2 regions of the Mogibacterium diversum genome follow, and region 2 is predicted to be linked to the other one. Evidence: a T-box and tRNA genes for the amino acid it is inferred to sense, from the RefSeq annotation. Region 2 holds a T-box; the other holds one or more tRNA genes.
What was found. A T-box is a leader RNA that pairs with one kind of tRNA and senses whether it is charged. The one in region 2 lies ahead of thrS (threonine--tRNA ligase), so its partner is inferred to be a tRNA-Thr.

Region 1: it has a tRNA-Thr gene. The T-box ahead of thrS (threonine--tRNA ligase) is inferred to sense a tRNA for this amino acid. The anticodon was not compared.

The regions. Positions count from the first base shown of each region.
Region 1 is NZ_CP027228.1:1,325,952-1,333,909, reverse strand. Features, by position in the region: gene C5Q96_RS06330 (arsenosugar biosynthesis-associated peroxidase-like protein) at 1-31, shown strand, start outside; gene arsS (arsenosugar biosynthesis radical SAM (seleno)protein ArsS) at 99-1,070, shown strand; gene C5Q96_RS06320 (C-GCAxxG-C-C family protein) at 1,085-1,513, shown strand; gene C5Q96_RS06315 (nucleoside phosphorylase) at 1,523-2,272, shown strand; tRNA gene C5Q96_RS06310 (tRNA-Thr) at 2,447-2,523, shown strand; gene tuf (elongation factor Tu) at 2,562-3,755, shown strand; gene C5Q96_RS06300 (SMI1/KNR4 family protein) at 3,972-4,517, shown strand; gene C5Q96_RS06295 (hypothetical protein) at 4,749-4,985, opposite strand; gene C5Q96_RS06290 (DUF4097 family beta strand repeat-containing protein) at 5,205-5,873, opposite strand; gene C5Q96_RS06280 (imm68 putative immunity domain-containing protein) at 6,647-7,159, opposite strand; gene C5Q96_RS06275 (hypothetical protein) at 7,198-7,512, opposite strand; gene C5Q96_RS06270 (SMI1/KNR4 family protein) at 7,609-7,958, shown strand, end outside.
Region 2 is NZ_CP027228.1:37,036-44,993, forward strand. Features, by position in the region: gene C5Q96_RS00195 (PTS transporter subunit IIC) at 1-829, opposite strand, end outside; gene C5Q96_RS00200 (transcription repressor NadR) at 976-1,485, opposite strand; gene thrS (threonine--tRNA ligase) at 1,521-3,572, opposite strand; T-box leader at 3,635-3,843, opposite strand; gene C5Q96_RS00210 (CbrC family protein) at 3,977-4,828, shown strand; gene C5Q96_RS00215 (hypothetical protein) at 4,892-5,314, shown strand; gene C5Q96_RS00220 (hypothetical protein) at 5,338-5,991, shown strand; gene C5Q96_RS00225 (hypothetical protein) at 6,096-6,419, shown strand; gene asnS (asparagine--tRNA ligase) at 6,507-7,901, shown strand.

The DNA of each region.
Region 1 (7,958 bases), 530 kb from region 2:
AAACGTTGTTGGAAAGCTAGAGCAGAAATAGGCAACTCAGTTACTGATATGAGCTGCAACATGCGTTGCAGCTCATGCTCTTGGAGAAATACATAGGTATGAAAGATAGATTTAAAGAACTAGATAATGTGCCAGATTTTCAAGCAAATATTGAAAATCCAAAGGTACAAAAAACGGATGATATGAAAGTGCTTCAGATTAATGTTGGCAGATTATGCAATCTTGCATGTAAGCATTGTCATGTTGAGGCTGGGCCAAGCCGCACTGAGATTATGAGCAAAGAAGTTATGGATGCCTGTCTAAAGACTTATAATAAATGGGGATTTGACACGATTGACATCACTGGTGGTGCCCCAGAAATGAATCCTAATTTTAGATGGTTTGTTGAGGAATGTTGCCGAATCAGCAATCATGTAATCGTTAGATCTAGCATGGTTATCATGCTTGAAGAAGGCTATGAGGACTTACCTGAGTTTTATGCACGCAACAAGGTGGAACTTGTGGTTTCACTTCCGCATTACAAAGCGAAGAAGACAAATAAACAACGTGGAGACTCTGTTTTTGAAGGTTCCATTGAGATGCTTAAGAAGCTAAACGCGCTTGGATATGGTACAGATTCAGATCTCGTTCTAAATATGGTGTATAACCCGAGCGGTGCATTCTTTCCTCCTAATCAGCAAGCTATGGAGACAGAGTATAAGGAAAAGCTGGGAAGAGAGTACGGGATATCGTTCAATAATCTGTTTTGTATAACTAACAATCCTATCGGAAGATTTGGGAAATTTCTCGTTCAATCGGGTAATTTTGAAGGATATATGTATAAACTGTACGATGCGTTTAATCCTGAAACACTAGAGAATATGATGTGTAGATATCAGATTTCAGTAGGCTGGGATGGCAAAGTTTATGATTGTGACTTCAACCAAGCAGAAGGGATAGAGATATCTACAAAGCAGACGATTTTTGATATTGCAGACTCAGACTATGAAGTTCGAAATATATGCTTTGACAAACATTGCTATGCATGTACGGCAGGATCTGGTTCTAGTTGCGGTGGTACGACAGAGTAAGGAGGGGCGATAAGATGGATAAGGGAAATATAGCTGAACTATTTGGTAGAGGTCAGGATTGCGGACAGATTGTTGTGGAGCATTTTGCAAATAAGATAGGGGTCTCCAAAGAGGAGGCAAATCGAATGGCTGCGGCATTTGGTGGAGGACTTGGTGTTGGTGAAACATGTGGTGCAGTAATGGGGGCAATGATTGTGCTAGGGCTAAAATATGGCCATAATGGACCTGACGATAATGAAAGAAAAGGTGAAATGAACGAGAAAAGAGCAGAATTTCTTGCTCTATGGAATGAAAAATATGGTAAGGTTCGCTGTGAAGATCTGCTTGGAAATAATATTGGCACACAAGAAGGGCTAACGAAGATACTTGATGAAGGGCTGCTATTCAGTTTCTGTCCTTCGCTAGTTGATGATGCTATTAAAATGCTTGAAAAACTAGCATAGGTGACTGTCATGAAAGCGGATTTTTACGATGCGTCCAACGAGGCGATATTCACACCTGAATCATTTTATGGACCAAGAGGTGATTTTGCAGACATCTGCATTCCTGTTCTGTCATTTGAAATTCATGACTATATATTAAATGCGTTTGAATGTGTAAAGTGTGGACAGCTCATTGCCTGCAACATAAACACACCTATATATGTGTTTGAATACGACAAAAAACGAATTGCATTTTACCAATCCTCGATGGGTTCAGCGATAGCATCACATCAGTTAATAGAAGCAAATTGGATAACAGGTGCAGAAAAATTTGTCATGTTTGGCTCAGCAGGGACACTTGATTTTGAGCAAACTGATGGTAAATACATAGTACCAAGCAAGGCATATAGGGGTGAAGGACTTTCTTTCTACTACTGTCCAGCAGGAGATTATATAGAAGTTAAGTGTTCAGGAGTTGTTTCTGATATCTTTTGTAAAGCAAATATCCCATATACCGAAGGTGCTATATGGACAACTGACTCGATGTATAGAGAAACAAAAGCATTAGTAGATGCCAGAAAGCAAGAAGGGTGCATTGCAGTTGAAATGGAGGTTGCCGGGGTGCAGTCTGTGTGCGACTTCCATAATTGGAAGTTGTACAGCTTCTTGTGTGCAGGTGACGTTATATCAGATGAAAGCTATAGTGTAGGAGAACTGTCTGAAGCAAATCACGGACTAGATAAACTAAATGCAGCATTAACGATAATAGAGGCACTTTAAAAAGGGAGACTTAGTTGGTGTGATAGTCTTAGTGTGTCAGCTAAGTCTAATTAAAATAGTAACATTTTGTGTTGGTGATATAGTATAAAATAAAAGTGTCAAAAGATGCTGATTTGTCATAACTCAGGCAATATTGACAGCATGTATTATTTCGTGTACTATTCTTGTATACGTGCTGTTGTAGCTCAGTTGGTAGAGCACTTCCTTGGTAAGGAAGAGGTTCGGCAGTTCGAGTCTGCTCAACAGCTCCAATTATTTTAAATTTAATCACAATTCTAAGGAGGATATCATGGCAAAGCAGAAGTATGAGAGAACCAAGCCACATATCAACATCGGTACAATCGGCCACGTTGACCACGGCAAGACAACTCTAACAGCAGCAATCACAAAGACTCTTCACAACAGATATGGACTCGGAGCAGACGTAGCATTCGACCAGATCGACAAGGCACCAGAAGAGAAGGCAAGAGGAATCACGATTTCCTCAGCACACGTAGAGTATGAGACACCAAACAGACACTACGCACACGTAGACTGCCCAGGACACGCTGACTATGTAAAGAACATGATTACAGGAGCAGCTCAGATGGACGGAGCTATTCTAGTAGTAGCAGCAACAGATGGACCAATGCCTCAGACAAGAGAGCACATCCTGCTATCTAGACAGGTAGGCGTACCATACATCATCGTATTCCTGAACAAGTGCGATATGGTAGATGACGAGGAGCTACTAGACCTAGTAGAGATGGAAGTAAGAGAGCTACTAGACGAGTATGAGTTCCCAGGAGATGACACACCAATCATCAGAGGATCTGCACTAAAGGCACTAGAGGATCCAAGCGGTGAGTGGGGAGATAAGATTTGTGAGCTAATGGAAGCAGTAGACACATACATTCCAGAGCCACAGAGAGCAAACGATCAGCCATTCCTAATGCCAATCGAGGACGTATTCTCAATCACAGGACGTGGAACAGTAGCAACAGGAAGAGTTGAGAGAGGAACACTCAAGGTAGGAGACGAAGTAGAGCTCGTAGGACTAAGCGACGAGAAGAGAAAGGTAGTTGTAACTGGAGTAGAGATGTTCAAGAAGACTCTTGACGCAGCAGAAACAGGAGACAACATCGGAGCACTACTAAGAGGAATTCAGAGAGACGAAATCGAAAGAGGACAGGTACTCTCGAAGCCAGGCTCAATTCACCCACACACAAAGTTCAAGGGACAGGTATACGTACTAAAGAAGGAAGAGGGTGGAAGACACACACCATTCTTCAATGGATACAGACCACAGTTCTACCTAAGAACAACAGACGTAACAGGAGATCTAAAGCTACCAGAGGGTACAGAGATGTGCATGCCTGGAGATAACGTAGTAATGGAGATCGAACTGATTACACCAGTAGCTATCGAAGAGGGACTACGTTTCGCTATCAGAGAAGGTGGAAGAACAGTAGGATCCGGAGTAGTTACAGAGATCATCGAGTAATCATAGATTACGAGGGAATACCACCAGATAACTAATGACAGGGGCGCATGCGCCCCTGTTTTTAAGTTACTTACTTTGTATAACTGGCATACTAACTTGGATATTATTGATTTCTTTATACTGAATCACTACAATAAATATGTGACAGAAAGTATAATGAATACATTAGTGAAATCAGTATCCAGGCAAATTGTCGGGAGTATAACGAGGTGAAATATGTCTATAGAAAAGATTTACGATTATTTTAGAAGCTACGACAAAGAAACTTATCAGGTTTTCGCATGTGGAGATGACACGCCGTCAGAACAAGATATAGAAGCTTTTGAGAGCGAGTTCAATATAAAGCTGCCGGAGGATTTCAAAGAGTTTACGATGTCTCCGCTTGGTGGTCTATACATGGAAGTAAGAGAAGAAATCTGGCCTATGGCACAGGAGTATGAAGTTGCACCATTTTGGGAATTTTGCCGCGGAATCATGGTTTACGGCATCTCAAGTGAAGTCCCAGAGTACCTAGACTTACGTGCAAATACAAGGGCTTTCCATGAAAGTGGGCTATCTGACTGCATCCCGTTCTTCTCGGTAATAGGTGACGGTGAGCAGATATTCTGTTTCGATAGAGAAGGCAAGATAGTTGTTTTCGATGGCTATGAGATGCATGATGTTGAAGGCGATTTTGAGAGCTTTTTACTTGGTCAAATCGCTGAGCTAGAGGAACGTAAGGATAAGAAGGTCGAGAAGCTGAAGAATAGAGCTGGCAGATAAGAATTCAGATATTATAGCATCGGCGATAAGATGATACTAAAATTCAGCGGCTCTTGACATGTCCTGCTGGACATTTTATATTGGGGCTTTCAACAGAGTCAGCCAATTTCGGCGAGACTCTTCTAATAATTACCATAGAAGGCTAATTACAGAAAAAGTTTCACACACTCCACCCAAGGGCTGGCCTTGGGTGATTCTACTTGAATTATTAAATTTTATAGTTTGCAATACCTATTTACTTAGATTAACACTTATTATTTTCTTTGCCTCTAACAAGAAAGCTTTTATCTTATTTACCGGTAGCTTCGAAAACTCACTGCTCTTAAGCGTCTGCCTATAATACTCTATTCCTGTATCTTTTGCAATGTACTTTGCAATTATGCCCGCCTCTACTAAATCGTCAATATATCCTTCGAATTCGTCCTCGTGAATCCTGTAAAGCTGGACGCATACATCAAATTCATTCATTATTGCTCGCACAATACTTATATAAATTTTATCTCCCTTATATGCTCTATTTTGGGTATACGGAGCCTTAGCACTTGAAGGTATATCATACTGCCCTGTCTTTTCATTCAGCTTTGCCCCTCTAATTAGGTTTTTATCGCACCAAGCTCTAACGGTGCTATCTAAAACGTTTTTTCTAGAGCAAACTCCTTGATTGTCATAGTATATCTCCTATTTTATCTATTTGTAGAAATCGACTTTTGCATCTCCATTTTCAGACCTTACGTTGTAGTACTTTTTATCTTCCTTAAACTCCCTAGAATAATCCGACTCTTCCCCTTTTAGCTTAGCATGTATGTCTCCGTTTTTTGATTCAGCTATTAGACTGCGTAAATCCGCCTTAATTGAAAAATCTCCATTATTTAGATATGTTTCAGCTAAATAGACTTTGACGTCTTCAATAGACACATCACCATTTTCGCTATGCACTGTTATCGCTAAATCTTCATTGTTTATTGATTTGATGGTGCTATCGCCATTATCGTTTAAAACATTAAGTACTAATATGTTTTTGGGAACCTTTACGACAATCTTCTTTGATGAGGTGTTAAAGAGAAAGCCAAAGATTGAGCTTTCGTGTTTGCTTTTATAAACTACTTGACCTAATTCATCCCTAGGTGCATCACTCTTTCCGTTCCCGTAGTATGTTATATGAACTTTGTCATCACTTGATGGCTCAACTATTACATCCCGATTTCCCTCATTTATGTACACTTCTATGGTATCAGGTGATGAGACGAACTCCTGCTTTGATGCGATAGATTTATGTATCAATAGAAAAGCCATTCCTAAAAGTACGAGTACAATTATTATTATTGAAATCACTGGTATAATTACTTTATTTTTCATTGTAGGTATCCTCCGTAAAGATTATTTTATGCTTTTTATTAAATTAATCTTTTGCCTGATTTTAGGTTTTAATTCCCTAACTACATTAGTCTATCTCTTCCCATCCTCCTGCCTGGGCATCATATTTTGCAAACTCACCGGTATCCGTAAATTCAGATGCCGTCATTCCCACTTCAAAAATACAATCAAAGTCATATGAAGTCGAAAAAATATAGAGCTCTGTCCGTCAAAAATGCTTCTCCAAAACTTGCATGTTCAAATATTTTTCCGTCACTGTAATTGCTCATTCTAAAGACAAACTTATTGTTTTTCTTGCAATAAATATACATTATCATACACCCTATAAACATTAGTGTTATTGAGAGTGCTGCCCCTTCCAAGCCAAAGTTTTTATCAAAGACAAAACTGCTTGTCGCGAAATTTATATCCATCATAAAAACGGAATATTTAGCTACTGTTCCACTATTTGGTAGCCCAAATAGAATGTTTTAGGTTCAATATTTCAAACTTGTAAAAAGTAAGCTTAATATCACCGTGTAAAATTGCAACTAATGCACAAAATCCGTTTAATACAAAGCCAATCAAAAAACCTAACATCAATATTTTAAAATTATTGTTAAAATAATTCGGTAAGGGAAATGGATCTATGAGGCTTGAAATAAACTGTCCCACGAATAATAATGCAATCCCTAAAAAAACATATCCATATTAAGTTGTCCCTTAGCAGCTCCCTTATCGATTTCTTCATATGCAAAATGCCATTCTTTATCACTCTATATAATGGTAGCTTCGGTTGCTTTGGATAGCTCGTACAGTTCTTTTCTCAGAGCATTCACCTCTACTGCCATATCCTTGATTTCATCTTCACCCATCATATCACTTAGGTCATATTCTAATGGATTTTGGACAAAATCTGATAGCACCTTGTCCAAAGCATTATATTCTTCCGGTGTAACAATGATGCGGATATTGCGCGATGGCGAATCGTACTCGTCAAGTTCATGAAGATTTACGACTTTGTTCACCTTACACTCAAGCAAGATTGCAGCAAGATCTGTTATCACATCTATGGCGAAGTAAAAATCTATTTCCACACCATTAGAGTGAGTAAAGCCAAGATATTCTACGGTCTGTCGAAAATTCCAGTTCAGCTTATTTAAACCTATCTTGTCAAATATTTCGCTAAGAGAGATTTCTTCTTTCTTCTGATCTTCTAAAAACGCAACCAGATTTAGACTGTCATCAGAACCACCAATATATTCATCCCAGTATTTTTCAATATACATTCCTTATCCTCCGTAAATAATTCAACTTTTGAAATGTCCTATCCTTGTCTTCTGTTTGTGTTTTGGCGAAATAGCTCTGATAGTTCTTTTGTCAGCAAGCCTTCTTCCTCGAGTCGGTTTACAAAATTTTCTTCATATCGCTCAAAATCCTCTGCACAACCTACATTCTCTGCAAGAAGTAACAATGCTTCGGGTAATATCTTTGATTTTTGATTTTTCATAAACTCATTCTCTATACATTTACAAAGCCTATCTAAAATCTCATAGTTTTCCTTGTCCGCCTTTTCAAAATCAGTATCCCAGTCTATCGAATCAATTCTATTTTTAAAATAAATTAAATCTTTGTTATCCATTTCTCTCCAAATCATACTTCTTTGAGTTTTATAATATTATTATATAATATACCATACAAAAATGTATGATAAACTATAGGCGTAAGGGAGGGATTAATGGTGTTTGATACTATTGACTTTAATAATTTTTGGAAAGAAAGCGATTATATAAGTGAGGTTTGCACAGGTGAAAATCTTACAGATGAAATGGTGCAATATGCAGAACAAAAACTCGGATACAAGTTTCCTGAATCGTATATAGTGCTAATGAAAACACGAAACGGTGGCAAACCACTAAATACTGTTTGGTTTGATGACAGAAATCGTTATCGTGTTGATGTAGATGAAATCTTCAGCATATCAGAAGATAAAAAGGATTCCCTATTTGGAACCTATGGCAATGAGTTTTGGTACGAAGAATGGGAATATCCTAGGAATGTTGGTATTATTATAGCTGACACAATATC
Region 2 (7,958 bases):
TAGGACCTGTGATAGCAGATGCAATAGTAGGGGCTATCCATATCCTTGGGTTTCTAACTATGTTGCCCATCTGAAGCATCGATGTTCCAACCCCCTGTGATACGAGGCCACCGACGCCATTATCTTCATACGAAGCAACTGCGAATCCAACCATCTGTGCACAGCAGCCAGCAAGTGCTGCACCGCCGGCGAGTCCTGTTAGACCTAGGGCTGCGCAAATAGCCGCAGAAGATATTGGTAAAGTAAGCGCTATACCTACAACTACAGCGACAATAATTCCCATGAGTAGAGGCTGAAGTTCTGTAGCCCACATGATAATATCGCCCATCTTCATGGCTGCGTTTCCGAGTGCGGGAGCGATTAACCAAGATAAAGCGATTCCTATGCCGATTGTCACACTCGGTGTAACTAGGATATCTACTTTTGTCTCCTTTGAAACAGCTTTTCCGCATTCAGCTGCTATTATCGCTACAAATAGTACTGCGAGTGGTCCGCCAGCACCTCCAAGCGCATTTGAAGCGAAACCGACAGTGATGAGAGAGAATAGAACTAACGGTGGAGCAGCAAGAGCGTATCCGATTGCACATGCCATTGCAGGTCCTCCCATAGCCATCGCAAGACCACCCACAGTGTATTTTATACCACCTATAGTAGCGACAGTCTGCGATAGGGCAGAGATGTGAAGCTGCACTCCGATAGTATTGATGATTGTTCCTATAAGTAGTGAACAAAATAGTCCCTGAGCCATAGCGCCAAGTGCATCAATTCCATATCTCTTTCCGGAGATGATTATATCCTTGCGTTTTAGAAATGAAGAAAAACTAGCCATTTAAAAAGCCTCCTAACTATATACAGGTGTCATGACACCTGTATATACATTAAAAGAGGCTCTGTGAAAAGTCAATATCTAATTAAAGAAAACGCTACATGTTACTTAAAAAATAAACTGTTAGTCCGTTAAAAAATTTTTATCGTTTACTCGAAGAGTATCCCTATTGAGCGGAGTTTATCCTTTATTCGCTCAAGTGCATTCTCATCCCTACACGTGATAGCATGCAAGTGAATCCCGCCTGTGAGAAGTGATAGTGGAGGAGCATTGCTCTCAATTATCTTATCTGCGAACTCCTTTGCATCAAGTCTATTTGCAATGTGCAGGTTGCCGACTAGTTCACCATATATAGGATGTTCAACACTTACATCGAGTAATATGCCACCGCAGTCAACAATCGCATTAAGTTCTTCTAGAATTTTAGATGAATCGTGTTTACAAGCGATTCTATAGACTGGAGTAGTCCCAATTTGAGGGAGCACGTATCCACGAGGGGTCGAACTAATATCATGACCTTCAGCCCTGAGAATAGCGATGTCTCCAACGATAATTTGTCTGCTTACTCCGAACTCTTTTGCAAGAGAGGAAGCGCTTACAGGTGAATCTGTAGACTGCAATTTCTGTATTATGTTGTCTTTGCGCTTCTCTCTCTGCATGACAAATCCTCCGTTACCTTCTCTTGCAAATTTGACTATTTATCTTTCTTTTCTTCTTCGCTGACTTTCTTTTCTCTAATCGCTTTTGTGCGTATCTCCTCGCAGATTGCGTTCACAAATTCACTCAGCGGCTTGCTACCTTCATCTCCTTCGAATCTCGAACGAACTGAAACAGTTTTATTCTCAGCTTCCTGCTGTCCAACGACTAGCATGTAAGGTAGCTTCTCCATCTGGGCTTTTCTAATCTTGTAGCCGATTCTCTCGGAGCTGCTGTCAATTGTAACATCAACGCCATTTCTTCTTAGCTCAGCGAAAATTTCCTCTGCATAATCCTGGTACTTATCTGAGATAGGAAGGATTCTAACCTGCTCTGCGCATAGCCAAGTAGGGAAGTTTCCTGAATACTTTTCAATCAGCCAAGCGAGAGTTCTCTCGTAGCAGCCGAGCGATGTACGGTGGATGATATATGGGCGTTTTTTCTCACCGTTCTTATCGATATAGTACATGTCATATCTCTCAGCAAGGAACATGTCAAGCTGTATAGTGATCATAGTATCTTCTTTGCCATATACATTTTTTGCCTGAATATCGAGCTTAGGTCCGTAGAATGCAGCCTCGCCAGAAGCCTCTGTGTAATCGAGACCGATTTCATCGAGAATCTCACGCATTGCAGATTCAACCTTGTCCCATTCCTCAGCAGTTCCAAGATATTTGCCTGGATTTTCTGGATCCCATTTCGACATTCTGTATGTAACATCGCCGTCTAGACCTAGAGTTGTGAGACAGTACTTAGCGAGTTTAACGCAGTTCTTGAACTCCTCGTCAATCTGCTCAGGGGTACACACGAGGTGACCCTCTGAAATCGTGAACTGACGAACTCTAGTAAGACCGTGCATTTCGCCGGAATCCTCATTACGGAATAGAGTAGAAGTCTCTCCCATTCTGTAAGGTAGATCCCTATAGCTGTGCTGCTTAGCCTTATATACATAATACTGGAATGGGCATGTCATAGGGCGAAGCGCAAATGCATTTGCATCAGCATCGTTTTCGATGAGACTAAGGTCCTCAAGTCCTCTAATCTCGCGAGTAGCATCCTCGGCATTGTTCAGTTCATCGATGTTGTCATATCCGAATACGAACATTCCATCCTTGTAGTGGTACCAGTGGTCTGAAATCTTGTAAAGAGTTGATTTAGCCATCAGCGGTGTTCTCGTTCTCACGTAACCCCATTCGTAATCCTCGAGGTCTTCAATCCAGCGCTGTAGCTTCTGAATCATCTTAGTACCCTTAGGCATAAATAGAGGAAGACCCTGACCGATGATATCTACTGTTGTAAATAGCTCCATCTCACGACCGAGTCTGTTGTGGTCTCTGTTCTTGATATCAGCTAGGTACTCAAGGTATTCTTCGAGATCTGCCTTCTTGTTGAATGCAGTACCGTAGATTCTAGTGAGCATCTTGTTGTGCTCGTCACCTCTCCAGTAAGCGCCAGAGCTAGAAGTTAGCTTAAACGCCTTAATCTGCTTCGTGCTCATCAGATGTGGTCCTGCGCAGAGCTCGATAAAATCTCCCTGCTGATAGAAGGAAATGATTTCGTCCTCTGGTAGGTCCTCGATGAGCTCGACTTTGTATGGCTCATTTCTCTCCTGGAATAGCTTGATGGCTTCATCTCTAGGGAGTGTGAAACGAGTTATCGCATCTCCTCTCTTGATGATTTTCTTCATCTCAGCTTCTATCTTATCTAAATCCTCTCTAGTTAGAGCTGGCATGTCGAAGTCATAGTAAAAACCATTATCGATAGAAGGTCCAATTGTCATCTTGGCATCTGGATATAGATTCTTGACAGCCTCTGCGAGCACGTGTGAACATGTGTGTCTGTACGCATGCTTTCCTGCATCAGAATCAAAAGTGAGAATGTTAACTTCAGCATCATTATCCACAACAGTTCTGAGGTCACAGACCTCTCCATCGACTTCACCAACGCAAGCTGCTCTTGCGAGACCCTCGCTTATGTCTTTTGCGATGTCGATGATTGACATCGGCGAAGCATATTCTTTTTTGCTACCGTCTTTTAGTGTAATAATCATTTTAAGAACTCCTTTCATTAGCGGAAGGAAATTAAAAAATCCCTTCCGACATTCAAATTGTCAGAAGGGACGCATACATTCGTATTCGTGGTTCCACCCATCTTCCGGAGCTTCTGCTCCAGCACTCTTTGAAGCTTTTAACGCGGCTAGGCGGGCAGTATTAGTGCCACTCGGAGGTGGTGTTCAGAACGCTCCGTACTGGAATGATCTCACCATCCATCCCTCTCTCAAAGCCTTAAAGCGAACCTACTGTCCTCGTCATCGTTTTAATAATGAAATATGTTACCACCGCATGTGATAATTGTCAATGATTTTACCGCCTCAATTTGTTATAATTTATAGGAAAGAATTGATATAATTTGTGGACAAAAACGAGAAGTTTTGCTGAAATGGTAGGAGAAATAATGAATCCATACATAAAAGAATATGCTGAACTAGTAAAGGATTACGAAGCGAAGAAGGGTAAGCGAGAGACTGTTCTTGCGTTATACGAGTTTTCGGATAGGCTCAAAGAGGCTGGGGATAAGGATGCCAAGGCAGTTCTTGTAGATGTATACAAAATCCTTTCGCTCATGCAGAGTGCGTATGACTTGATGTCAGAGATTGCAGATAGGACAGATAAGAAGCAGATAAAGAAGCTCGCTTATCTCAAATCGCTAGCAGAAGATGATGGAGACAGGTGGGCAGTGAAAAGACCAAAGACAGCTGCTGAGGAGTCTCTACAGAGAGAAAAAGCTAAGAAGCTTCCAAAATTCCGTTACCATCCAGATCCACTGGCTACTGAAAGCTTTGAAGAAGGTCCGCCAGAGGTATGCCCGTGCTGCGGCAAGGAAAGTATTATCTACTATAGTTCGTTCCCTTACAGCGTTGAAGACGTCGAGCATTTGTGCCCAGAGTGTATTGCTAGTGGAGAGGCTGCAAAGAAATTCGACGCTCAGTTCGTGCAAGATGCCGAATGGGAAGGCGAAGTGGATGTGGCGAAGTCGAAAGAACTATTTGAAAGAACGCCTGGCTACCTGAGCTGGCAAGGCGAGCACTGGCTATCCTGCTGTAATGACTACTGCGCATATCTAGGGACAGTCGGCACAGAGGAACTAGAGGAGATGGGCATCGCAGACGAGGTCCTTGAAGAGTATGAGATGAGGCATGAATACACCGATATAAGGGAGTACCTGTATAAGGATGGGGATCTCTGCGGGTATCTCTTCCGCTGCCTTCACTGCGGAAAATATCACATCTATGTCGATGCGAGCTAATTTGCAAGCGTGAAATGAAACACCTTCTTAGAATAGGAAAGGTGATTTGGAGGGAAGTAATTAATGAAGATATATCAATATTTCTTGATTGGACTAAAGTCGACGTGGAATGACAATTTCTTTAAGACGGTGGCATTTATCGTTGGAACTATCGTTCTTGTCACGATGGTGCGGAAGCTGATTATCGTCAGTAGGAGTGGCGGAAAGTTTTCAGAACCTATGCATATCTCAAATGGAAATTTATATATTCACAGCGGATTTGTTCCGGGCAGTCGTGAGATTCCATTGAAAGATCTCGCTGAGGTTGAGATATATTTTGTGCGTGGAGTACATCTGAACGGTGACAGATATTTTATACAGTTCGTGAGGAAAAAGGGTAGGAGCAAGTCGATTTTCGTCGGAAAAAGCAAGGGTAATGACGAGAGGCTTGCTCAGCTTAAGAAGCAGCTGAAGAAGCATAAGGTTAAGGTTCGTGAAATAAAATAAGTGAGGGGAAAGAGGTGTCTATATTGGAAACTAAGAAGAAGTCTGTTCCGTGGAAAGAAGGAAAAGTTATATCAATTTGCCTTCGAGATGGGATATACATCTTGGCGCAGATGGTAAAATCGCCATACATGGTTTTCTTTAACCTCTTTAGCGAGGATAACTCGTGGGAAGGTGTGACTTTGTCAACTGATAATGTGCTATTCTGTCATGCGGTTACGCGCCAGTGGAAAGCGCACAGCCCCATTGAGCGCATTAAAGGTGTAGAGCCACTTTCGAATTACGAGCTTCCAACCAGATGGATTCATACCGAAGGGCTTGGTCACAGAACTCGAGAAATTCTCGTCGATGGAGTAAAGCGAAGTGTAGTGATTCTCGGTACACGTCTTGCGTTAGTTGAAAGAGATATGGTGGATAATAGTAAGAACAATGCGCCGTGCGGACTCTATCATACGGTGGTTAAACCTGATTTAAAAGAAACAGATTGGCCGATGGTGGAAAATGTAGAAACAATGTCAGTCGAGATGTACCCGGGATTAAATGAGCGGTTGTACTTATGTAGTGTCATGGGAAGAAATGTGAATCCAGAGCTCGAAATATACCTCGGTAGACCGATTCCAGAAGCCTACGGAACATACGTAAAGATACTTTGCGGAGATAAAATACCTGATTACTGTTAATATAAGGGATTAAAATCAATACCTAGCTATATCTCTTGATTCAGTGAGATGAAGAGGAGTATTATACAGAATACAGATTTTTTTGAAGGAAAAGGGTGGACATAATGGGAAATAGAGAAATTAAAGTTAAAGTTAAGATGCCAGTACTCCCCGAGAGATTCGGTGGATACACAGTTACAGCAACTAGATTTGACGACATGTTTTTAAAGCTCTTCGACAAAGAGCCTTACGGAATCAACTCTGAGATAAATCTCGTCACAGGAGATGCGAGAACTAGTGTCGAGGTAGTAAGCGTAGATAGAGGAGAACGCTCGATGAGCGTAAGCCTTAAGGTGGGGTATCCAGAGGCATTCGGCCAGGGAGAAGTTCTGACGAGACTTGCTGATGCAGTTGCTCCATATAAGTGCGGAATCGAGAAAATAGCATAGACACTCGATAAACCACATGTAAACATGATATAATTAATAGACTCGTGCATTTACGAGAGAAAAATGGAAATTAGGAAGGATATACTAATGAAAGATATTGAGATCAGAGAACTCTTCCGTAACAGAGAAGAGTATGCAGGTAAAGAGATTGTTGTCAGAGGCTGGGTGAGAGGTAATCGTGCATCCAATCAGTTTGGTTTCATCTCACTCAATGATGGTACCTTCTTCACTCCGCTTCAGGTTGTGTACGAGGCTTCGAAGATTGATAACTACGAAGAGATTTCAAAGGTGCACCTCGCAGCAGGTGTAATGGTTAAGGGTGTACTTGAGCTTACACCTGGCGCGCAGCAGCCATTTGAACTAAAGGCGACAGAGGTTACTGTTGAGGCCGATTCGCTATCGGATTATCCGCTGCAGAAGAAGCGCCATACCATGGAGTACCTTAGAGAAATCGCACATCTTCGTCCTAGAAGCAACACTTTCTCTGCTGTATTTAGAGTTCGCAGCATCGTTGCTTATGCGATTCATAAGTTCTTCCAAGAGCGTGATTACGTATATGTGCATGCTCCAATCATCACAGGAAGTGACGCAGAGGGTGCTGGCGAGATGTTCAGAGTTACGACACTGGACCTAAGCAACCCGCCTACTAACGAAGACGGCTCTATCGACTATTCGCAGGATTTCTTTGGCAAAGAGACTAACCTCACAGTTTCGGGACAGCTCGAGGGTGAAGCGATGGCGCTTGCGTTTAGAAACATCTATACATTTGGACCTACGTTCCGTGCTGAGAACTCCAACACAGCTAGACACGCATCTGAGTTCTGGATGATCGAGCCAGAAATCGCGTTTGCAGACCTTGCTGATGATATGGATGTTGCTGAAGACATGGTCAAGTACATCATCAGCTACACGCTTGAACATGCACCTGAGGAGATGGAATTCTTCAATAAATTCGTGGACAAGGGATTACTTGATAGACTTCACCACATAGTTAACTCAGATTTCGAGAGAGTTACATATACAGAAGCTGTTGAGATTCTTAAGAAAGCTGATAAGGACTTCCAGTTCCCAGTTGAATGGGGAATTGACCTACAGACTGAGCACGAAAGATATCTCACTGAGGAAGTATTCAAGAAGCCTATCTTCGTAATCGATTATCCGAAGGAAATCAAGGCATTCTATATGAGACTCAACGACGACGGCAAGACTGTTGCGGCATGCGACCTTCTTGTACCAGGAGTTGGTGAAATCATCGGCGGAAGTCAGAGAGAAGAGAGACTCGATATCCTCGAAGCTAGAATGGATGAGATCGGCATGAACAGAGAGCTTTATGACTGGTACGTTGATCTTCGTAGATATGGCGGCGTAAAGCATGCTGGCTACGGACTAGGTTTCGAGAGAATGATTATGTACCTAACAGGAATGAGTAACATCCGTGACGTTGTTCCATTCCCAAGAACACCTAAGAACGCTGAATTCTAAAGCGTTTGAGAGGCAATATACATATACAAATAATTTAGCGGCTATCACTAGGCTCTT